DNA from 3 places in the Buttiauxella sp. genome. Region 2 is predicted to be linked to each of the others. Evidence: riboswitches for the same ligand, from Rfam matches in the RefSeq annotation. Region 2 holds a riboswitch; each other region holds the start of a gene.
The links. A riboswitch is a leader RNA that binds a small molecule or an ion and turns the genes downstream of it on or off. The one in region 2 is predicted to bind thiamine pyrophosphate.

Region 1 (8,179 bases), on a different contig from region 2:
GCGTTTTCAGCTCGGCATACTCCAGTTCTTCCAGCGGCTGCACTTCCATTTGCAGCGAGCTGAACTTGTCGCGAATCGCCGGGAGATGCTGACGGAAATACTCCATTCCCACTTTGGTCTGGTGCTCCCCGGTCACCAGCAGCAAATGCTCAAAGCCCAATTTGCGAATCGCCTCGCACTCTCGTGCTATTTCTTGCTGATCCAGAGTTTTACGTTTGAGTTTGTTACTCATCGAAAAACCACAGTACGTGCAGTCGTTGGCACACAGATTCGAGAGATAAAGCGGCACGTAAAAACTCACGGTATTGCCAAAGCGCTGGCGAGTTATTTGTTGTGCCTGTTGTGCGAGAGGTTCCAGATAATGGCTGGCTGCAGGAGAAAGCAGGGCCATCAGGTCATCGCGGGTGATTTTGCGCGTGTTCAACGCTCGCTCCACATCCAGCGGCGTTTTGCTGTTGATACGTAACGTGATGTCATCCCAGTCCAGTTCACGCCAGCGATCAGTGAAGGTTTGGGCCATCACGCACCCTCCTGGCTAAACTGCAGGAAATCAGTCAATGGGCTGGACGCTTGAGCCTGCTGGTGGCGAGCCCCCAAACCAGACTGAAACGCGAGTGTTCCGGCTTCAACGGCTAAACGGAATGCCTGCGCCATCTGCACGGGACTGCGCGCCACCGCTATCGCCGTATTGACCAGCACTGCACTAGCCCCCATTTCCAGCGCTTGTGCCGCATGGCTCGGCGCGCCAATTCCCGCATCGACTACCACCGGTACCTGGGCCTGGTCGATAATGATTTCCAAAAACGCCCGGGTCTGTAAGCCCTGATTGGAACCAATGGGCGCACCTAGCGGCATGACCGCCGCACATCCAGCTTCTTCAAGCCGTTTGCACAAAACGGGATCGGCACCGCAATAAGGCAGAACGACAAAGCCCAGTTTGACGAGCTTCTCTGCTGCTTTTAGCGTTTCGATCGGGTCAGGTAACAGATAGCGAGCATCCGGATGGATCTCCAGTTTCAGCCAGTTTGTACCGAGTGCTTCACGCGCCAGTTGCGCGGCAAAAATCGCTTCTTCAGCTGTTTTGGCGCCGGAAGTGTTAGGCAGTAATTGCACACCAGATTCGAGGAGCGGCGTGAGAATAGCATCGTTATGATGACGTAAATCGACACGTTTCATCGCCATGGTTACTAATTGAGAACCCGAGGCGCGAATCGCATCGACCATGATCTCGGGTGAGGCGAATTTTCCCGTGCCCGTGAACAGGCGGGATGAGAAAGTTTTATCAGCAATCTTTAGCATATTAACCCCCGGCAATGGCCTGAAAAAGTAAGATCTGGTCACCCTCATGCAGCAAATGTGCTTCCCATTGTTCACGCGCAACGATGGTGTGATTGATGGCAAGCGCGATCCCTGGTTTTATCAGGCACAGTTGCGTGAGGAGATTGGCCAGCGTCAGGTTATCCGGGCATTCCATCGGTTCATCATTAAACTGAATGCGCATTGTGCCCTCCGCAAACCGGGCAATCTTTGGCCTTTTGCATTGTTAGGGCGCGCCAGCTGTGTTGACGGGCATCAAACAGGCGTAAAGCCCCGGTCGCTGGAGCCATGCCGCTAAGCATTTTTATAGCCTCAAGTGCCTGCAATGTGCCCATCACACCGACCACTGGGCCGATAATCCCAGCGGTCCGGCAGTTACGTTCTGGTTCATGTTCATCAGTCCAGACACAGCGATAACAGCCGTTGTCCCAGGGTGGCGTTAAAACCATGAGTTGCCCGCCAAATCCTACCGCGCTGGCGGAAATGAGCGGTTTGCTTTGGGTGACGCAAGCCGCGTTTACGGCCTGGCGCGTCGCCATGTTGTCACTGCAATCGAGAACCAGATCGGCGTTGTTGACCGCCCGACCCAGCAATTCCCCTTCAAGACGTTCACTGATGATTCGCAGATCGATATCAGGATTGAGTTGCTGAAGATGGCGCTGGGCAGCCCGCGACTTAGGCTGGTCGAGATCATGTGAGGTAAACAAAATCTGGCGTTGTAAGTTACTGATATGCACATTGTCATCGTCTGCAAGAATCAATGTGCCAACGCCAGCCGCAGCCAGATACAGCGCCGCCGGGGAACCTAAGCCACCGAGTCCGACTATCAACACTTTACTGGCGAGTAGCTTTTGCTGCCCTTCGAGTGCGATATCTTCGAGCAGCAACTGGCGGCTGTAACGCATGAAATCGTTATCATTCATCGCCAGCCCCCACCAGTGACAATAACTGAGCGGTGGCGGCTCGCCAGTCTGCGGCTTGCGTAATCGCACTAACCACGGCAACACTTCCAACGCCGGTTGCGAGCACCGCAGGAACGCGTTCAAGGCTAATCCCGCCAATCGCTACGGTGGGGTAATCGCCCAGCGTTTTGATGTGTTTCGCAAGCTGGGTTAGCCCTTGCGGGGAAGAGGGCATCTGTTTGGTATTCGTGGGAAATACATGGCCAAGAGCGATGTAGGAAGGATGCGCCCCGAGGGCGCGGTCCATTTCCATGTTGTCATGCGTGGAGAGCCCGAGGCGCAAACCCGCATCGCGTATGGCATCCAGATTTGCTACATCCATATCTTCCTGACCCAAATGCACGCCGTAAGCGCGGTGCTTTATCGCAAGCTTCCAGTAATCATTGATAAACAAGCGTGCTTCATATCGCCGGCCAATGGCGATGGCTGCTGCAATGTCAGCTTCGACCTTTTCATCATGCTTGTCTTTGATGCGTAGCTGAATGGTTCGCACACCCGCTTCGACCAGGCGTTCAATCCACTCGACGCTATCAACTACCGGATACAAGCCCAGCCGTTGTGGAACGGGGGGAAATGCTGATGGGTTCATCACACTTCCTCCTGGCGCAGGTAAATTTCGCCACCTTTGGCGCGGAACGACTGGGACATATCCTCCATACCGACTTCAATGGCTTGTCTGGCGGCGAAATCGCGCACTTCCTGGGAGATTTTCATTGAGCAGAATTTTGGCCCACACATTGAGCAGAAGTGCGCGACTTTGCCGGATTCCTGCGGCAGAGTTTCATCGTGATAAGCGCGAGCAGTGAAGGGATCGAGCGCCAGGTTAAACTGATCTTCCCAACGGAATTCGAAGCGCGCTTTTGACATGGCGTTATCGCGGATCTGCGCACCAGGATGGCCTTTAGCAAGGTCTGCGGCATGGGCCGCAATTTTGTAAGTAATCAGCCCTTGCTTAACATCTTCTTTGTTCGGCAGACCGAGATGCTCTTTCGGCGTGACGTAACACAGCATCGCGCAGCCAAACCAGCCGATCATTGCCGCGCCAATACCTGAAGTGAAGTGGTCGTAACCCGGTGCAATATCGGTCGTGAGTGGCCCAAGTGTATAAAATGGCGCTTCGTGGCAATGCTCGAGCTCTTCGGTCATGTTGCGGCGAATCATCTGCATCGGCACATGCCCAGGCCCTTCGATCATCACCTGGACATCATACTCCCAGGCAATTTTGGTCAGTTCACCCAGCGTATGCAGCTCGGAGAATTGTGCTTCATCGTTAGCATCCTGAATCGAACCCGGGCGCAGGCCATCGCCTAAAGAGAGTGAAACGTCGTAAGCCGCGCAGATTTCGCAGATTTCGCGGAAATGCTCATACAGGAAATTTTCCTGATGATGTGACAGGCACCATTTCGCCATAATCGAGCCGCCGCGCGAGACAATTCCCGTGAGGCGTTTCGCCGTCATCGGAACATAGCGCAGCAACACGCCGGCGTGAATGGTGAAGTAGTCCACGCCTTGCTCGGCTTGCTCCAGCAGAGTGTCGCGGAACATTTCCCAGGTCAGGTCTTCGGCGATGCCGTTTACTTTTTCCAGCGCCTGGTAGATTGGCACGGTTCCAATCGGTACCGGGCTGTTACGTAAAATCCATTCGCGGGTTTCGTGGATATAACGGCCCGTGGAAAGGTCCATGACCGTGTCCGCGCCCCAGCGCGTTGACCAGACCAGTTTTTCTACCTCTTCTTCGATGGAAGAGGTGACCGCCGAGTTACCTATATTGGCGTTCACTTTGACCAGGAAATTACGCCCGATAATCATCGGTTCGGATTCCGGGTGATTAATGTTAGCCGGGATAATCGCGCGTCCTGCCGCGACTTCGTCACGTACAAATTCAGCAGTGATATTTTCTGGCAGGCGAGCCCCGAAACCCTGACCCGGATGCTGGTGGCGTAACACTTCATCACGGATCCGCTCGCGTCCCATATTTTCACGAATCGCGATGAACTCCATTTCCGGCGTCACTATCCCTTTACGTGCGTAATGCAGTTGGGTGACGACTTTCCCGCTTTTTGCGCGTCGTGGCGTGAGCTGTGTTTCAAAGCGCAATTCATCCAGGCCATCATCGGCCAGACGCTCTTTGGTGTATGCCGAGCTGCGATCGGTCAGGATTTCACAGTCATCACGCTCTGTTATCCAGGTGGCGCGCAGGGGGGAAAGCCCACGCAGCACGTCGATGCTGATAGCCGGATCGCCATAAGCGCCAGAGGTGTCATAAACGGGGATGGCATCGTTAGGCGTGAATTGTGGATTTTCTTTACTGGGGCCGGTCGCGGTCGGGCTCAACTGAATTTCACGCATGGGTACGCGAATATCATCGCGAGAGCCGGTGAGATAAATACGTTGAGAATTGGGAAAAGCGGTGCCTTCCAGCGTATTGATAAAATGCTGGGCTGCGGCGCGTTGCTCGCGGCGGTTGAGTTTTTTTTCAGTAGTAGACATAGCTCATTCCAGTCGTAATCAGGAAGTGGCTTGTCAGAACAACGGAGGAGTAATGAATGTGGACCGCCCGCGCACGGGTGAACCCAAAAGCAGAATTACTCTTGTTCCCTTCGCAGGTATTAGCCTGATCAGGTTCCGCGGATCCCGAATTAACGGTCTCAGCCGGTGCTTGCGCACTCGGCACTCCGACAAGAAGATTTCCTGCATCCTTCACGCCCCAGCGGCATGGGTGCCAGGCTGAGATCTGAATTATTCAGGAAAGATGTAACCTACTCGTTAACAGCGCAGAACTCAAGCGGGGCGTGCAAGGTTGCCTGTATCGTTAGCACTGTCATTTAAATCGTGGTCGTACGCCAACTGAATGAGTTTATCTTCCAGTGAAAAACGTGATTCCAGCGCTTCACCGATGCCAGATAACGCATTCTGGAACTCAATATAGTTATCATGATCGATAGCGCTTTCGAGATGCGTATCGTAAAAATCCATGATCTGCTGGGTGTTGGCTTCCAGCTGTGGGTAAAGATGAGTGGCAGCTAAAAGTGGGCTGCTGCCTTCCATTTCACTGATAATACGTTCATAAATATTGAAATGGCCTGCAGACAGATAATCCACCAGGTTGTGGCAAAAATTATCCAACGCCTTTTCATTGAGCGCAGTATGGGATTCCTTGTTAGGCTTGATCCCAACCATATTGTAATAAGCCACCAATAATTGTTTGCGGGCAAGGAGCCATTGGTCGATTAACTCATTACTACCACCAACGCGCTCAGTCAGATTCTCTAACTGGTTAAGCATGATTGACTCCGTGAGTTATATACTCGTCATACTTCTGACTGCAGCCAACGGCCCTGCAACTCGGAATATGTAGAGTGAAAATGTAACGCAAACGTACCCAAAATTGTTAAGACCATTTGTTTATACCAGCGAACTCGGGGATGTGCACCAGGTTATGGAACGTGTGATTCAAAAGTTAGATCAGGGCTGGTTTATCGTCAGTCATGAACAAAAACTGTGGTTGCCAAAAGGTGAGCTTCCTCACGGAGTGGCTCAAGATTTCCAGCTCGATGGCGCCGTGGGGATGCCCATTGGTGAGTGGGAAAATGAACCGGTATGGCTTGTGCGACAAAATCGCCGGGCAGATATGGGTTCCGTGCGCCAGGTGATCGACCAGGATGTGGGATTGTTCCAGCTTGCCGGTCGCGGTGTGCAGTTGGCTGAGTTCTATCGTTCGCACAAATTCTGCGGCTACTGCGGGCATGAAATGTATGTCAGCAATTCCGAATGGGCGATGCTGTGTAACCATTGCCGTGAACGCTATTATCCCCAAATTTCACCGTGCATCATTGTGGCGATCCGCCGCGATGACCATATCCTGCTTGCCCAACACACACGCCATCGCGGTGGCATTTATACCGTACTGGCCGGGTTTGTCGAAGTCGGGGAAACCCTCGAACAAGCCGTGGCGCGTGAAGTGATGGAAGAGAGCAGTATTCGCGTGAAAAATTTGCGCTATGTGACTTCGCAGCCCTGGCCGTTCCCGCAATCTCTGATGACCGCATTCATGGCGGAATATCACAGTGGCGAGATACAAATCGACCCGAAAGAGTTACTCGATGCGGGTTGGTATCGCTACGACCAATTACCGTTACTGCCGCCACCAGGCACCGTAGCGCGCCGTTTGATTGAAGATACCGTCGCCCTGTGTCGTGCAGAGTATGAGTGATAAACTGGCGGAATGAATTTAGAGTTACAGCCAAAGGAAATTTAACATGACTGAACTGAAGAACGACCGTTACCTGCGGGCGCTGCAACGCCAGCCTGTAGATACCACGCCAGTATGGATGATGAGGCAGGCAGGTCGTTACTTGCCAGAATACAAAGCGACCCGTGCGCAGGCCGGTGATTTTATGTCACTGTGCAAGAATGCGGAGTTGGCTTGTGAAGTGACTCTACAACCGCTGCGTCGTTATCCGCTGGATGCGGCAATCCTCTTCTCCGACATTCTTACCGTGCCCGATGCCATGGGTCTGGGTCTTTACTTTGAAGCTGGCGAAGGCCCACGTTTTCGCTCGCCTGTCACCTGCCGCGCCGATGTTGAAAAGCTGCCTATTCCTGACCCGGAAGATGAACTGGGATATGTGATGAATGCGGTGCGCACCATTCGCCGTGAGCTGAAAGGCGAAGTACCGTTGATTGGTTTTACTGGCAGCCCGTGGACGCTGGCGACTTACATGATCGAGGGTGGCAGTAGCAAAGCGTTTACTGTTATCAAAAAGATGATGTATGCCGATCCTCAAGCGCTGCATCTGCTGCTCGATAAGCTGGCTCAAAGCGTCACGCTGTACCTGAATGCGCAAATCAAAGCGGGCGCGCAATCGGTCATGATTTTCGATACCTGGGGCGGCGTGCTGACCGGGCGTGACTATCAGCAGTTCTCGCTCTACTACATGCATAAAATTATTGATGGCCTGCTGCGAGAAAACGAAGGCCGTCGTGTTCCGGTGACTCTGTTTACCAAAGGCGGCGGGCAGTGGCTTGAAGCGATGGCTGAAACCGGCTGTGATGCGCTGGGACTTGACTGGACAACCGACATTGCCGACGCGCGTCGTCGTGTAGGCCATAAAGTCGCACTCCAGGGCAATATGGATCCATCAATGCTTTATGCGGCTCCTGCACGAATCGAAGAGGAAGTTGCATCGATTCTGGCCGGATTTGGCAAAGGCGAAGGTCATGTCTTTAACCTTGGCCACGGGATTCACCAGGATGTTCCGCCAGAACATGCCGGTGCGTTTGTGGAAGCGGTGCATCGTTTGTCGAAACCGTATCACCAATAACCTTCAGGAGAGGGAATGGATCTCGCAAGCCTACGTGAACAACAGATCGAATTGGCTTCACAGGTGTGTCGTGACGATCGCTTTGATCAAAACCCTCCCCGGTTAATCGCCGGGGCTGACGTTGGCTTTGAGCAGGGCGGTGATGTTACACGTGCCGCCATCGTGCTGTTGGCATATCCTTCCCTCGAGCTGGTTGAGTATCAGGTGGCGCGTGTTGCGACCACCATGCCTTATATCCCAGGATTCCTGTCCTTTCGTGAATATCCCGCGCTGTTAGCCGCATGGCAATTGTTGTCGCAAAAACCTGATTTGTTGTTCGTGGATGGGCATGGCATTTCGCATCCACGACGTTTAGGTGTGGCCAGCCATTTTGGCTTGCTGGTGGACGTGCCAACCATTGGCGTCGCCAAAAAACGGTTGTGTGGACGATTCGACCCTTTGCCTGAAGAACCCGGCGCATGCCATCTGCTGATTGATAAAGGGGAAATCCTTGCAACGGTGCTGCGCAGCAAGAAGCGCTGCAATCCGCTATTTATCTCTACAGGTCATCGTGTGAGCCGGGAGAGTGCGTTGCTA
Region 2 (8,179 bases):
AAGCAATGAAAAATGGCTAATTTGCCACCACTGAGTCTCTATATTCACATCCCGTGGTGCGTGCAGAAGTGCCCCTACTGTGACTTCAATTCTCATGCACTGAAAGGCGACGTGCCGCACGACGAGTATGTCGCCCACCTGTTGCGCGATCTGGATATCGACGCGCCAATGGCACAAGGACGTGAAATAAAGACCATCTTTATTGGTGGCGGTACGCCAAGCTTGCTTTCAAGCGAGGCGATGCAAACTCTGCTCGATGGTGTGCGGGCTCGCCTGCCGCTGGCGAGGGATGCAGAAATCACTATGGAAGCGAACCCCGGCACCGTTGAGGCCGACCGTTTTGTCGGTTATCAGCGTGCGGGTGTGAACCGTATTTCTATCGGCGTGCAGAGTTTCAGTGAAGAGAAGCTCAAACGTCTGGGGCGGATTCATGATGCAGGCGAAGCCAAAAGAGCGGCCAATCTGGCAAGCGGTTTAGGCTTGCGCAGTTTCAACCTGGATTTGATGCACGGTTTGCCGGACCAGTCGCTGGAAGAAGCTCTGGACGATTTACGCCAGGCCATTGAACTGAACCCACCGCATCTTTCCTGGTATCAGCTGACGATTGAGCCGAATACGCTGTTTAGCTCCCGTCCGCCAAAACTGCCAGATGACGATGCACTGTGGGATATTTTCGAGCAAGGCGACAAACTGCTGACGGCGGCGGGTTATCAGCAATACGAAACCTCAGCCTATGCGAAACCCGGTTACCAGTGTCAGCACAATCTGAATTACTGGCGCTTTGGCGATTATCTGGGGATTGGTTGCGGTGCGCACGGCAAAGTGACTTTCGAGGACGGGCGTATTCTGCGTACCGCGAAAACCCGCCATCCACGCGGGTATATGGAAGGCAAGTATCTTGATCGCCAGCATGACGTGGAACAGGCCGACAAACCGTTTGAGTTCTTTATGAACCGCTTCCGCCTGCTGGAAGCTGCACCACGTAAAGAGTTTAACCAGTATACCGGGTTGGATGAGTCGGTAATTCGCGCGCAGCTGGATGAAGCGATTGCGAAGGATTACCTGGTTGAGACAGAGGATTATTGGCAGATTACCGAGCACGGGAAGCTGTTTTTGAATTCGCTGTTGGAGCTGTTTTTGGCGGAGTAGTTTAGGTACTGGCGGATGACGCTTACGCTTATCCGCCCTACGAAATCTGATTTGACTACTGGCGGATGACGCTGCGCTTATCCGCTCTACGAAATCTGATGGCTTGTGTCGGATGACGCTGCGCTTATCCGACCTACGTAATCCGATGGCTTGTGTCGGATGACGCTGCGCTTATCCGCCCTACGAAATCTGATGGCTTGTGTCGGATGACGCTACGCTTATCCGCCCTACGAAACCCGATGGCTTGTGTCGGATGACGCTACGCTTATCCGCTATACGAAATCTGATTTGACACTGTGCTTCTGAAACCGGTAGGTCGGATAAGCGCAAGCGCCATCCGACGTTAAGCAGCTTAAATATTCTTCACCCTGCAGGTCAAAATCAGCGCAAATACCGAAAGCCCGGCAATCAGCCAGTAAACTGAATAGTGCCCAAAACTCTCTGCAAGCGCACCCTGCAACACCCCCGCCAGAATCACACCGGTAGAAATGCTGTTGGTGAATAATGTGGTCGCCGACCCCGGCCTGCCCGGCATCAAATCCTGGAACCACAGCATACCGATCCCGGCGACAATGCCAATAAACACCGCGTTAAATAGCTGGAGTAACAGCAGCGCCGTACGGCTGTGGAACATAATCAGCCCGACGTAGAACAACACGCCAGCGGCTACTGCGATCACCATCATGCGCCGCTTACCAAAACGCTTCACATAATAGCCCGCAAGGATCATGGCTGGGATCTCAAGCCCCGCAGCCGTCCCCATCAGCAACCCCGCCAGGGATTCCGGCAGCCCTAAATCACTGCTGACCCAAAGCGGCATGTCAATAATATACATGGTGTTGCATGTCCACATCAGCATCGAGGCGATGAAGAGCATGCGCACGTTGCTATCTTTCCAACCGCTGACCTGTGTCAGCGCCACATCTGCGGGCTGCTCAATCCTGGCGACCGAGGGCAGTGCGAAGAAAATTAGCGCCAGCGAGATAATAAAAATCCCCGCCGCGATAAGAAACATAGTGGTAAAGCCGTAGTTTAACGCCAGCATAAAAGACAAAGGCGGGCCAATCACCCAGGCCAGCGACAGCTGCGCACGCATGATTGAGCTGAACATCACCACTTCACGCGCGGAGCTATCGGCATACTCGCGGGCAAGAGCGAAGATTTGCGGCATGGCGGTGTTGGCAATTGACGCGAACATGACGCCAACAGTAATTAACGTCAGATAGTGACGGTTAAAAGCAAATAAAACGCAGTTTGCCACTGCCATCACGCAGCAAACCATAATCAGTTTTCGCCGGTCGCCGCGGCTATCGGAACGCTTCGCCAACAGCAGGCTAACTAAAATGCCGGCTATCGCATTGACGGTATAAAACAGCCCGACCCAGAATGGGCGCACCTCTACTTCTCGACTTAAAAACAGGCTAAGCGTGGGCGCCTGGAGTGCCCCCGCAATCCCCATCATAAAAGCCACAATCATAAATGCAGCGTACACCGGGTTGAGGCGTCGTCCCCGAGTCAAAAACCACAACATGCAGAAATTCCTTTTGTTCGAGCGCTCACTGGGTGTGCAAAACGTAAACTATACCCTAAATAATTCGAGTTGCGGGAAGGCGGCAAGAGAGCGAGTCCCGATGAGCCGACTGTGGTAAGTGATTCGGGCGAGCAAACGCTGCCAATGCACCAGCAGCTCGAAGAATGACGGGTATAAAAAAGCCAGCAGTAAAATTCTGCTGGCCTGGTGAATCACACCAATTCTCAGTCACACATGGATCAACGAGTCAGTACTTCACGGTTGCGGAAGTGGTGACTTCCCACTGCATTAAGTCTTCGAGCATCTTCAGACGTTGCTCAGCTTTCAGGCGAGCCAGCCATCCAGTAGAAACACTATGTGTTGCGGCAAAATACTGTTGATAAAACTTAACTATCGGCGACCGTTTCATATAAACCTCTACCTCCTCGTTTCAACGTTGATAATTATTGGCGTAATATGAGGAAAGTTAAATTGATGAGTTTCTGTGGGGAGTTCCTCTTTTATGAGTTCGAGTCGTCTGCAACAACAGTTCATTCGTCTGTGGCAATACTTCGATGGCAAACCACAGGAAACGACGTTAAATGATTTGGCTGATTTGTTGAATTGCTCACGTCGCCATATGCGGACGCTACTGAGTTCGATGCAGGAAAAGGGCTGGTTGTGCTGGAAAGCGGAGGTCGGGCGTGGCAAGCGTTCGCAGCTAGAATTCTTATATACCGGCCTGGCACTCCAGCAGCAGCGTGCAGAAGATCTGCTCGAACAGGACAGAATTGATCAACTGGTGCAGATCGTTGGCGATAAAGCGGCCGTACGGCAAATGCTGATTTCTCACCTGGGTCGTAGCTTCCGCCAGGGACGACATATTCTGCGGGTTCTCTACTATCGCCCGCTGCTAAACCTGTTACCAGGCTCAGCTTTACGTCGTTCTGAAACCCATATTGCCCGGCAAATCTTCAGCGGACTTATCCGGATAAATGAGGAAAATGGGGAACTGGAAGCGGATATCGCCCACCACTGGCAACAAATATCCCCATTACACTGGCGCTTTTATCTTCGTCCCGGCATTCATTTTCACCATGGCCGTGAATTAGATATGTTGGATGTGACGACTTCCCTGCAACGTATCAGCACCTTGCCGCTGTATTCGCATATCACGGAGATCACTTCGCCTACGGCCTGGACACTGGATATCACGCTCTCACAACCCGACAACTGGCTACCGTGGTTGTTGGGCAGCGTCAACGCAATGATCCTGCCGCGCGAATGGCAAACCTTAACCCATTTTGCTCGCCAGCCTGTCGGCACCGGCCCGTATTCGGTAGTACGCAATAATAACAATCAGCTAAAAATTCAGGCCTACGATGATTACTTTGGTTATCGGGCATTGATTGACGAGGTGAATTTCTGGGTGCTGCCTGAAATTGGCGAAGAGGTCAGTTGTGCGGTGCAATTATCAGGAATGCCTGACAGCGAGAAAGCCGTTGAAAGCCGTCTGGAAGAGGGCTGCTACTATATTTTGTTTGATAGCCGCTCAAAGCTTGGCAGCAACACAGAAGTGCGCCGCTGGCTAAGCCATATCCTGGCACCGATCCATCTGCTTTACAGCGCTGGGGCGCAAAATCAGCAATACTGGTTCCCGGCTTACGGACTGCTACCACGCTGGCACCACGCGCGCCCACAGCCCGTGCTTGAAAAACCTGCCGGGCTTGAGTCCGTGACGCTGACATTTTATCGCGATCACGTTGAGCATCGGGTTATCAGTAAAGTCATGGAAGAACTGCTGGCACGCGTGGATGTTGAACTGGTGGTGCAAGAAGTCAGTTATGAGGAGTGGCATCAGGGTGAAGCTGAAAGTGACATCTGGCTTAACAGCGCAAACTTCACTTTGCCGTTAGAGTTTTCACTCTATTCACATCTTTATGAAGTGCCTTTGATTCAAAAATGCATCGCCATTGACTGGGAAACCGATACCAGTCAATGGCATAAGGGCGAGCTTTCTCTGCCTGAATGGTGCCAGAGTCGTGTCGAAAATAATGATATTTTGCCATTAATTCACCATTGGTTACGCATTGAAGGGCAACGCAGTATGCGCGGCGTGAGGATGAACACGTTGGGCTGGTTCGACTTTAAATCGGCATGGTTTGCACCGCCGGAACCTTAATACTTTCGATTCATTCACAGAATCACTACAATGCTCGCGTTCTCAACGGGGTGCTAAGACGAAAGTCTGGCTGAGATAATACCCGTCGAACCTGATCCGGATAACGCCGGCGAAGGGATTTGAGGCTCCATTCTCAAAATCCTTTGCCACCCCTAATTCCAAGAGGTGCAAAGTGTTCAAAAAATTATTGCCGTTACTGGCCCTTATCGCCGCCCCTGTTTTTGCCAAACCCCTGCTGACTGTTTATACCTACGACTCTTTTGCTGCCGACTGGGGCCCGGGTCCTGCGGTGAAAAAAGCCTTTGAAGCTGACTGTAACTGCGAGCTGAAATTTGTCGCACTCGAAGACGGCGTTTCGCTGCTCAACCGCCTGCGTATGGAAGGTAAAAACAGCAAAGCCGACGTGGTTCTGGGACTGGATAACAACCTGCTGGCTGCCGCTGAGCAGACCAAATTATTTGCCCCGAGCAAGACAGACACCACTGCTTTGAAGATCCCTGGCGGCTGGAGTAACGATACGTTTGTCCCGTTCGATTATGGTTACTTCGCTTTCGTCTACGATAAAAACAAGCTGAAAAACCCGCCGAAAAGCCTGAAAGAACTGGTGGAAAGTGACCAAAAATGGAAAGTGATTTATCAGGATCCGCGCACCAGCACACCAGGGCTAGGTTTATTGCTGTGGATGCAGAAGGTGTATGGCGACAAAGCACCTGACGCGTGGCAAAAGCTGGCGAAGAAAACGGTCACCGTGACCAAGGGCTGGAGCGAAGCCTATGGTCTGTTCCTGAAAGGTGAAGGCGATTTGGTGATGAGCTACACCACCTCTCCGGCTTATCACATCATCGAAGAGAAAAAAGATAACTACGCGGCGGCTAATTTTAGCGAAGGCCATTATTTGCAGGTGGAAGTTGCCGGGCGTTTGGCGTCGAGCAAACAGCCAGAACTGGCTGAAAAATTCATGACATTCATCACCTCGCCAGGCTTCCAGAATACCGTTGCGACAGGAAACTGGATGTATCCGGTGACGGATGTGAAATTGCCTGAGGGCTTTAACGGCCTGGTAAAACCGCAGAACACGCTGGAGTACAGCGCGCAAGAAGTGGCTAAACAACGCGCCAACTGGATTAGTGAATGGCAACGCGCCGTCAGCCGCTAATTCCCGGCTGGCTGATTCCAGGGTTATGTGCCGCCACACTGGTGGTGGCAGTAGCCCTGGCGGCTTTTATAGCGCTGTGGTTTAACGCGCCGCAAACGGATATCCGCGCTCTGGTGCAGGATAGCTATTTGTGGCATGTGCTGCGTTTCTCATTCTGGCAGGCGTTTCTCTCCGCAGCGCTTTCCGTGTTCCCGGCCATTTTTCTGGCACGCGCGCTTTATCGACGCCGCTTCCCCGGACGCCTTGCGCTGTTACGCCTGTGCGCGATGACCCTGGTTTTGCCCGTTCTGGTGGCAGTATTCGGGATTCTGACGGTTTATGGTCGGGAAGGCTGGCTTGCCAACCTGAGCGCATGGCTTGGCGTTGAATGGGCATTTTCGCCATACGGATTAAAAGGCATCCTGTTAGCCCATGTTTTTTTCAACATGCCGATGGCGACACGCCTGCTGCTTCAGGCACTGGAAAATATCCCCAGCGAACAACGCCAGGTTGCCGCACAACTGGGAATGCAGGGCTGGAATTTCTTCCGCTTTGTGGAATGGCCCTGGCTTCGCCGCCAGATTCTCCCAGCCGCCGCGCTGATATTTATGCTCTGTTTCGCAAGCTTTGCCACTGTGCTTTCGCTGGGCGGCGGGCCACAAGCGACCACTATCGAACTGGCTATCTTCCAGGCGCTGAGCTACGACTACGATCCCGCTCGTGCTGCCCTGCTTGCCATGGTGCAGATGGTCTGTTGTTTGGGACTGGTGCTGTTAAGTCAACGGCTTAGCAAAGCGATTCCGGTAGGCATCAGCCAGATGCAAGGCTGGCGCGATCCGCAAGATAACCTGCGCCGAAAGCTGTGCGACGGGGGGCTAATCACCCTCGCTCTGTTGCTGTTATTGCCACCGTTGTTGGCCGTCATTATTGATGGCATCAACAGTGGCTTTAGCACTGTGTTGTCACAACCAATACTGTGGCAGGCGTTATTCACCTCGCTAAGGATCGCCGTGGGTGCCGGACTTATCTGCGTGGTCATCACAGTAATGTTGCTGTGGAGTTCGCGGGAATTGCGCCTGCGTAACCGTGCCTTTGCAGGCCAGGCGCTGGAACTCAGCGGTATGTTGATTCTGGCGATGCCGGGCATCGTGCTGGCGACCGGCTTTTTCCTGCTACTCAACAACACCGTGGGCTTACCGCAAACAGCCGATGGCATAGTGATATTCACCAATGCGTTAATGGCCATTCCTTACGCGCTAAAAGTGCTGGAAAACCCGATGCTGGATGTTGCTGAACGCTATACCCGGCTGTGCCAGTCATTGAATATCAGTGGCATAAATCGCCTGCGATATATCGAGTTGCGTGCGCTCAAGCGCCCACTGGCTCAGGCGCTGGCGTTTGCTTGTGTATTATCGATTGGCGATTTCGGCGTCGTGGCCTTGTTTGGCAATGAAGATTTCCGCACGCTGCCGTTTTATCTCTATCAACAAATTGGTTCTTACCGCAGCCAGGATGGAGCCGTCACGGCGCTTATCCTGCTGATACTGTGCTTTGCTTTATTCACATTGATTGAAAAACTTCCGGGACGCTATTCCCAAAATGATTCGGGTTGCAGGAAGGCGGCAAGTGAATGAAGACTGGGAACTTAGAAAGCTATGTGACCTGGATGAATGAAAGCAGCAAACACACCTGCAACTTGAAGGATGAAGGGAATGCTAACGCTAACTGATGTCACCTGGCTCTATCACCATTTACCGATGCGTTTTTCGCTGCAGTTGAACGCCGGAGAACGTGTTGCTGTGCTGGGGCCTAGCGGGGCGGGGAAAAGTACGCTGCTCAGTTTGATTGCGGGTTTTCTGACGCCCGCCAGTGGGCAGATTCTGCTGCATGGCGAGGAGCATACCCGAACCGCTCCGGCGCAACGCCCGGTTTCGATGCTCTTCCAGGAAAACAATCTTTTCACGCATCTGACGGTGCGCCAGAACATTGGCCTCGGGTTAAATCCCGGGCTGAAACTCACTGCCGCGCAACAAGCACGCCTGGGCACCATCGCCAGCCAAATGGCAATTAGCGATTTGCTCGACCGACTCCCGTCACAGCTCTCCGGCGGCCAGCGTCAGCGCGTCGCCCTCGCCCGTTGTCTGGTGCGTGAACAGCCTATTTTGCTGCTTGATGAACCGTTCTCCGCACTCGACCCGGCACT
Region 3 (8,179 bases), on a different contig from region 2:
CTGCTTCGCCACCCGGTGAGCACTTTTGGTTGCTTTTAAGGTGTAACCTTTTGCCACCATCGGCGCTATTTTTGCTACAGCGGTCAAAGAATCAACGCAAAGGTATTTAAAAGGTATTATTGATTGGTATGGTTATGGTGTACCCAACACAATCATGAAGGTTCTAAGTATGAAACGTACAACAATGAGTCTTTCATTCATGATGTTTATTGAATGGTTTATCTGGGGCGCCTGGTTCGTTCCTCTGTGGCTGTTCCTGAGTAAAAGTGGCTTTAGCCCGACAGAAATCGGCTGGTCTTACGCCTGTACTGCCATCGCCGCTATTTTGTCGCCGATTCTGGTCGGCTCGCTGACTGACCGCTTCTTTGCCGCGCAAAAAGTGCTGGCGCTATTGATGTTTGTCGGCGCGGTGCTGATGTATCTGGCCGCGCAGCAAACGGAGTTTGTCTACTTCTTCCCGCTTCTGCTGGCCTATTCCCTGACTTATATGCCGACCATTGCGCTGACCAATAGCATCGCGTTCTCCAATGTTGATGACGTCGAGCGCGACTTCCCGCGTATCCGGGTCATGGGGACGATAGGATGGATTGCTTCAGGTCTGGTGTGCGGTTTCCTGCCGCAAATGCTGGGCTTTAGTGATATTTCTGCGACCAACGTTCCATTGCTTATCACCGCTGGCAGCTCCGCACTGCTGGGTGTGTTTGCTCTGACACTGCCCAATACACCGCCAAAAAGTACCGGCAAAATGAGCCTGAAAGTGATGCTCGGTCTCGACGCTATCGTGCTGCTCAGAGACAAAAACTTCCTGGTGTTTTTCTTCTGCTCATTCCTGTTTGCCATGCCGCTGGCGTTTTATTACATCTTTGCCAACGGCTATCTGACCGAAGTGGGTATGCATAACGCCACTGGATGGATGACGCTGGGTCAGTTTTCCGAAATCTTCTTTATGCTGGCGCTTCCTTTCTTTATTAAGCGTTTTGGCATTAAAAAGGTATTACTGCTTGGTCTTATTACCGCAGCGATCCGTTACGGTTTCTTCATCTACGGGGGTGCCGACCACATCTTTACTTACGGCTTGCTGTTCCTCGGCATTTTGCTGCATGGCGTGAGTTACGACTTTTACTATGTCACCGCCTATATCTACGTGGATAAGAAAACACCGGTCCATATGCGTACTGCGGCGCAAGGGCTTATCACGCTGTGTTGTCAGGGTTTCGGTAGTTTGCTCGGTTATCGCATTGGTGCGCAGCTGATGGAAAAAATGTTCGCTTACCCTGCGCCGGTAACCGGTCAGACATTCAACTGGGCTGGAATGTGGGGCTTCGGCGCCATCATGATCGCGGTGATTACCGTGCTGTTCCTGGTGTTTTTCCGCGAGTCGGACAAAGAGATCACAACGATTGCCGTTGCTGGCAATCAATCTGAAAAAGAATTTAAGGAAGCATAAAAATGGAAAATCGAATTCTTGGAGCCTTTTACGGCCAGGCGTTAGGTGATGCGATGGGAATGCCATCGGAGTTGTGGCCACGCTCACGAGTGAAAGCGCACTTCGGTTGGATTGACCGCTTCCTGCCAGGCCCTGCGGAGAATAATGCCGCCTGCTATTTTGACCGTGCGCAGTTCACCGACGACACCTCAATGGCGCTGGCGCTGGCGGATGCGATTATCGAGCACGACGGCGCGATTAATGCTGACACTATTGGCCGCCACATTTTAACCTGGGCTGAAGGCTTTGATGCGTTCAACAAAAACGTTCTCGGCCCGACATCAAAAATTGCCCTCAATGCCATTAAACAAGGCACGCCGGTGAGCGAACTTGAGAACAACGGCGTAACCAACGGTGCAGCAATGCGAGCTTCCCCACTCGGCTGCCTGCTGCCGACGGGTAATCTTGACGCGTTTATTGATGAAGTCGCACTCGCTTCCAGCCCGACGCACAAATCTGATCTCGCCCTGGCCGGAGCCGTAGTGATTGCCTGGGCGATTTCTAAAGCCATCGAAGGGGCAAACTGGGAAACCATCTGCGACGCACTGCCCTCGGTTGCTCGCCATGCCCAGGAAAAACGCGTCACGACCTTTAATGCCTCTCTGGGCGCACGTATCGAACTGGCGCTGAACGTGGCCAGAAACGCGCACGGAATGGAGTCCGGCATGGAGCAGATTTATCAACTGGTCGGTACCGGCACCAGCACCATTGAGTCCGTGGCAGCGGCGATTGCGATGGTGGAACTTGCGCAAACTAACCCCAATCGCTGCGCGATTTTATGCGCCAACCTCGGTGGAGATACCGATACCATCGGCGCAATGGCGACGGCAATTTGCGGCGCACTCCACGGTGTGGAAAGTATTGATAGCGTGCTAAAACAACAGCTTGATGAGGTAAATCAACTCGACTTTACGCGTTACAGCCGCCTGTTTATGGCGTATCGCCAGCAGCGGGAGGCGCACGATGAAAGCCTGTGAGTTACATTCCCGCTTGCCGTCACTGGTGGCCCAACGCCCGGTTTGTGTGCTGGGCTCGGCGGTGATTGATGTCATCGCCGATGCTTATTCCCTGCCATGGCGCGGGTGCGATATCGAACTGCAACAGCAAAGCGTGAATATCGGTGGCTGCGCACTGAATATCGCGCTGACCCTTTCACGCCTCGGTATCGCCTCGAAAAATGCGCTGCCGATTGGCCAGGGAACCTGGGCGGATATCATTCGTGCAAGCCTTGATAAACAAGGCATTCATAGCGAAATCCACACTGACTGCGGCGATAACGGCTGGTGTCTGGCGTTGGTTGAGCCGGATGGTGAACGAACGTTTATGTCGTTCCGTGGCGTCGAGCATCAGTGGAATCAACAGTGGCTGGACAAACTACAGCTCGCATCTGGCACCCTGCTTTCGCTTTCGGGTTATCAACTGGCTGGCCCGTGCGCGGAGATGTTAGTGAGCTGGCTCGAATCGCTTACTGATGTCACCGCATTTATCGACTTCGGCCCTCGCATTGCCGATATTCCTGCCCCACTGTTGGCACGAATTATGGCCTGTAAACCGATTGTCTCGCTTAACCGCCAGGAAGCCGCCATTGCCGCCGAATGGTTGAAGGTGGCAGGCGACGACATTGAAGGTGTTTGTCGTACCTGGCTTGAACGTTATGACGCCCCGCTGATTGTGCGGCTCGATAAACAAGGCGCGTGGTATGGCTCACATGCGGCCATTGGGCTTGCTGAACCGTTCCCGGCAATCGTCGTCGATACCATCGGTGCGGGGGATAGCCATGCGGGCGGCACTCTTGCAGGTCTGGCTGCGGGATGGAGCCTGGCAGATGCGGTCTGTCTGGGAAATGCGGTGGCGTCTTATGTTGTGAGTCATCGTGGCGGCGACTGTGCGCCGCACTTGCAACAACTCAGTAAAACGCTACTCCTCACAAATAAAAACGTATAGATCGCTGCGGCAGTAGCTGATGCTGTATTCGATAGGCCGGTTTTGCGGATCAAAGGCGACTTGTTTAATAACCAGAACCGGCACTGGCGTTTCCAGTTTGATGTGCGACTGGAATTCGCTATCCGGCATTCTGGCACTCACACGGCTGCGGGTACGCTGTGGAATAATGTTCTGGCTGCGGAAATAGTCATACAATGAAACCCCGATGTCATCCGCATCGGCGATCAACTCCGCAGGAACGTACGACTCCTCTACAGATACCGCATCTTCATCAACGTAACGAATACGTTTGAGCAAGAACACATCGCTTTCCGCCGCCACATCCAGTTGTTCTGCCACTTCCGGCGAGCACTTCACCACCCGTTTATTGACCCACAGTGTGTTCGGTTTTTTACCGCGCAAAACCACCTGTTGAGAAAAACCGCGCGCCTCTTTGAGCGAATACTCAAAGGTGGTGTTAATCTGCGTCCCGTAACCCCGCGAACGTGTCACCACCCCATCATCTTCCAGCGTCTGCATCGCTTTGCGTACCGTGATGCGCGAAACACCGGTCAACTGGCTGAGATCACGCTCCCCCGGCAGAATATTGCCCTGCGGCAAAATACCGCTGCGCACAGCCGACTTCACCGTTTCGGCGAATTTCAAATACAACGGCATGTTATCGGCCTGCGAAAACCGCTGGATAAGCTGTTCAATAAGCTGAGTGTGAACCTGTTCCATTCGCGTAAGTGTCCGGAAGATTGGGTGAAAATGCAGTATAACCCAATGGTCTTTTAATGGTATTACCACCATTCGTGAAAATGATGTACCGGCCCGATCCCCGTCCCCACTTCCAGCGAATCCGCCTGTTCTAAAGCCTGCGATAACCAGCTTTTTGCCGCACTGATGGTTTGCGGCCAGTTGTTAAAGCGCGGATAAAGTGCGGCGAGTGCCGCAGATAATGTGCAGCCTGTTCCGTGAGTGTGACGGGTTTGCACACGCGGTGCGGTAAAACGCTGCGAGCCTTCGCGGGTAAATAACCAGTCAGGGCTTTCAGCATCATCAAGATGACCGCCTTTCATCAGCACCGCCTGGCAGCCCATGCCTAATAACGCATCGCCCTGCTGTTTCATTTCATGTTCATTGCGCGCATGAGGCACATCCAGCAGAGCGGCGGCTTCCGGCAGGTTCGGCGTAATCAGTGCCACTTGCGGTAAAAGCTTACGTCGCAGGCTGTCAACCGCCGAGGGTGCAAGCAAGGGATCGCCACTTTTCGCCAGCATCACCGTGTCGAGCACCACATTTTGCACGTGATAAAACGCCAGCCGCTCCGCCACTGCTTCAACAATATCTGTTTCAGCCAACATGCCGATTTTGATGGTATCAATGCGCACATCACTTAGTACTGAATCCAGTTGAGCCGCCACAAACTCGGGCTCGATGCGATAAACCGACTGCACGCCGCGAGTGTTTTGCGCCACCAGCGCGGTGATCACGCTGGTGCCATACGCCCCCAATGCGGAGAAAGTTTTCAGGTCCGCCTGGATACCCGCGCCACCGCTCGGGTCGGTCCCGGCAATGGTCAGGGCATTAATACGTTTTAAGCCTTTCATGCCAGCGCCTCCGCATTCAGCCCGTAAAGCGCGTCGAGAAATGCCGGGATAAAACTCCCGGGACCACGGCTTTCGGATATGGCCTGCTGACCGGCAAGCTTCATAAACTGGCAGGCCGCAGCAACGTTATCCAGCGGCGAACCAGGCAATGAACAACAGGCGGCAACCACAGCGGATAGTGCACAACCGGTACCGACCACCCGCGTCATCAAAACGCCACCGCCCGCCACGCTCCAGCTATTTTCTCCGTCGGTGATGTAGTCGCGCTCACCGGTTACCGCGACTATCGCGCCAGTGCGTTGCGCCAGCATCTGCGCCGCAGGGAGTGCGCAAAGCGCATCGTCGGTGCTATCCACGCCGCGCCCACCGGAATGGCCGCCCGCCAGCGCCAGGATTTCCGACGCATTCCCGCGAATGGCCGCCGGTTTTAGGGCCAGCACCTGGCTTGCGAATTGAGTACGGAACGCCAGGCCGCCGACAGCAACCGGATCCAGCACCCAGGGAGTGGAAGATTCATTTGCCGCATCAATGGCCGCAAGCATGGCGTGACTGCGCTCGCGGGTCAGTGTGCCGATATTGATCAGCAGCGCATGGGCTACAGGGCTGAATTGCGCGGCTTCTTGCGCTTCAATCACCATGGCCGGAGCCGCACCGATGGCAAGCAAAACATTGGCGGTAAAACTCTGCACCACATCGTTAGTCATGCAGTGAACAAGAGGGGAAGTGCGGCGAATTTGCCGTAAAATCGACGCGGCGGTATGGCCGGGTAGCAGGTCAGGTTGCATCATAAAGCTCCTGTCCGGCGTGAAGAAGGGATACCGGACAGGCATCTGACTTCCCTACGCTGGCATTATCCAGATCAGGTGGTACGGGTTTTTCTCAGCCTTCACAAAGAAGGGCACCCCGAGTCATTTAATTCAAAATCAAAAACTTGCGATTAACAATGCGTTAATCGCTGTTCAGCGATAATGCCAGCGGGAAGTCAAAGACACAACCCCATAAAAACACAATGTGTCCCAGCTTTCGGCATAGGGTACAAACATTCAGCAGTCCCGTGTCATCATGAGACTTCACCCTGGCGACAGCAGCGGCGCGTTATCTAAACCAGGGATCGCTTGCAATATCATTTCAGAACTTGCCCATGATAAATATGGGGGTCGGGCTGCTTAATGTGTCAGAGGTAATATTATTAAAAAAGTCACCTCCGAGTTTTGGAGAGGAAATGGAATTATGGAGAACGGCAATCAATATTTGTATGTAACCGCGCAAGGATTATAAGCCCCAAGATCTGACTAAAATAATATCCGTTCTCTCGTTGACGCATATTTAGGCCGTGGGTTTACGAATCAACGGGGGATAATTCTGTCAATATTTATTGGAAGTCGGAGATTTTCCAAATAGAAAAAGAGGTATTTAAAATAGAAATGAACAGTTAGTAAAAAGGGGCCAGTAACGGGTCCCCCCTTTTCAATGACCTCTGTTGTGAATTTCAACAAGTTTTTCAGCTACAGCCATTTGTTGCTCCGAAAATGACGCACCTCGCGCTTCCATAGCCCCCGCATATCGCATTAGGTTTTTCTGTAACTCCTCATGCAACATAAGCTGGGAAGACATAATGATCGGTACGCCTTCTCGCTCGGCTAACTTCTCGACTCCATAGATAAATTCAGAAATCTTGTCTCGATTGCCCATCCATGAAGGAAGCCGTCCTCCCCCTGAGGTAACGTCTCTTGATGACCGGAGCTTATCAGCGTGATGCATTCTTGTTTTGGCCTTCATGTATCCTTGAAAAACGAGGAAAGCAATATATGCAACGATTGACAAGCCTGCTGTAGGCCAGGCAAGAACTAAAGCCGCAATAAAAAGAATAGCCGCCATGTAGATTACCCCGGTGACGAAAGAATATTAAAAATAAGAATGAAACGGGGGCCAGTGGAATCCCCTACTTCTTTAATTATCTACAAATAAGACTCTGACCTACATACGTACAGGACGTGCCGTCTGACCCGATTACATTGTTCCCCACCCGATTATAAATCGTGGATCCCGATGAACCATACGACTGAACCTGCGGGGCGGTGTAGGACTGGCTCTGCTGTAGTATCTGCTGCCCTGAATTCTGGAATGATTGTCCGGTTTGCTGTAGCTGCTGATTTAATTGTGCCATCTGCATCTGCTGATTCATTTGCTGCATCTGGTACATCTGAATGTCACCTTGTGTCATCGCATCTCGGTAGCCAGTTTCAACATAATCATCATCCATGCACATGATTCTTGCGTAATCAATTTGCCTGAAATGTTTACAGGAATCATCCCCAGCCATGTAATAGTTACCGTTGAAATAGTTAGGTGCCGCCGTTCTTGCACATCCCGATAAAAAACAGACAGCAAGACAAAGCACGCATTTTTTTAACATGGACAACCTCAAAATAAGAACATTCTTAGACAAGGTAATAATCCAGACTATGTAAGAAAAAGTAAATAAGAACCGATCTATGAATATTAGTAGGGTCGAATGCCTGATTTACGAGAATACCAGCCAATAAACGCTTTGATGGGTGCATCCATCGATCAACATGCAGCAGAGCTAACTCGGTGCTCCCCACACGGCATCGAGATCAAGGTATTGACCGGGTATCAGTTGCGCCAACTTTTGGCATGGCTTGAGGTGTTGAGATAAGGCGTAAGAAAAAAGCGCTGTAAACCGCTGGTGTTTCTGAGCGGCGATAAATTTGAGTGGCGTTACACGAACAACGCAACATAAACAGACTAACCCTGGTTGGATTCCGGAGAATTACGGGTATCCTTAGCCGGTTGTCCTCAATTTCATTTTTTTCGAAATACCGGAATTATTTCTCTATGCGTATGATGCGTAACCCTTTAAGAGTGCCGCTGCTGTTGATGGCATTGTTGTCTTGCTTGTTGATGACCCCTTTCCTGTCTCAGGCAGATGAAGCCACCGGGCAATCTGCTACAGAAACGCCTGTTAAGGTTAACGCCAGCACTGCTCTGCCGGCTCTGCAAAAGCAGCTGGATTCTCTTAAACAGCGAGTCTCTGCTGCAAAAGCGGATAAACAGTTCACCGCCCTTAATGACGACGCGCAAAAGCTGGCTGCCGAAGCGGATAAGCTCGCCGTGGCGCTGGCTCCGCAGCTTG

Region 1: it holds a riboswitch for thiamine pyrophosphate, as region 2 does, so the genes downstream of both, thiC (phosphomethylpyrimidine synthase ThiC) here and thiB (thiamine ABC transporter substrate binding subunit) in region 2, are expected to answer to the same signal.
Region 3: it holds a riboswitch for thiamine pyrophosphate, as region 2 does, so the genes downstream of both, thiM (hydroxyethylthiazole kinase) here and thiB (thiamine ABC transporter substrate binding subunit) in region 2, are expected to answer to the same signal.

Annotation. Positions count from the first base shown of each region.
Region 1 covers NZ_JBAVHX010000030.1:5,156-13,334, reverse strand. The annotation lists gene thiH (2-iminoacetate synthase ThiH) at 1-520, opposite strand, end outside; gene thiG (thiazole synthase) at 520-1,299, opposite strand; gene thiS (sulfur carrier protein ThiS) at 1,301-1,501, opposite strand; gene WBL83_RS18165 (HesA/MoeB/ThiF family protein) at 1,485-2,240, opposite strand; gene thiE (thiamine phosphate synthase) at 2,233-2,868, opposite strand; gene thiC (phosphomethylpyrimidine synthase ThiC) at 2,868-4,769, opposite strand; TPP riboswitch at 4,858-4,967, opposite strand; gene rsd (sigma D regulator) at 5,061-5,564, opposite strand; gene nudC (NAD(+) diphosphatase) at 5,719-6,492, shown strand; gene hemE (uroporphyrinogen decarboxylase) at 6,539-7,603, shown strand; gene nfi (deoxyribonuclease V) at 7,619-8,179, shown strand, end outside.
Region 2 covers NZ_JBAVHX010000008.1:23,343-31,521, reverse strand. The annotation lists gene WBL83_RS05535 (XTP/dITP diphosphatase) at 1-20, shown strand, start outside; gene hemW (radical SAM family heme chaperone HemW) at 13-1,149, shown strand; gene WBL83_RS05525 (sugar efflux transporter) at 1,502-2,680, opposite strand; gene sgrT (glucose uptake inhibitor SgrT) at 2,928-3,089, opposite strand; gene sgrR (HTH-type transcriptional regulator SgrR) at 3,183-4,841, shown strand; TPP riboswitch at 4,878-4,977, shown strand; gene thiB (thiamine ABC transporter substrate binding subunit) at 5,014-5,997, shown strand; gene thiP (thiamine/thiamine pyrophosphate ABC transporter permease ThiP) at 5,973-7,610, shown strand; gene thiQ (thiamine ABC transporter ATP-binding protein ThiQ) at 7,689-8,179, shown strand, end outside.
Region 3 covers NZ_JBAVHX010000022.1:148,390-156,568, reverse strand. The annotation lists gene WBL83_RS15325 (nucleoside permease) at 170-1,447, shown strand; gene WBL83_RS15320 (ADP-ribosylglycohydrolase family protein) at 1,450-2,463, shown strand; gene WBL83_RS15315 (PfkB family carbohydrate kinase) at 2,450-3,430, shown strand; gene WBL83_RS15310 (GntR family transcriptional regulator) at 3,404-4,150, opposite strand; gene thiD (bifunctional hydroxymethylpyrimidine kinase/phosphomethylpyrimidine kinase) at 4,213-5,022, opposite strand; gene thiM (hydroxyethylthiazole kinase) at 5,019-5,807, opposite strand; TPP riboswitch at 5,842-5,938, opposite strand; gene WBL83_RS15295 (hypothetical protein) at 6,490-6,900, opposite strand; gene WBL83_RS15290 (hypothetical protein) at 6,977-7,471, opposite strand; gene WBL83_RS15285 (DUF3772 domain-containing protein) at 7,891-8,179, shown strand, end outside.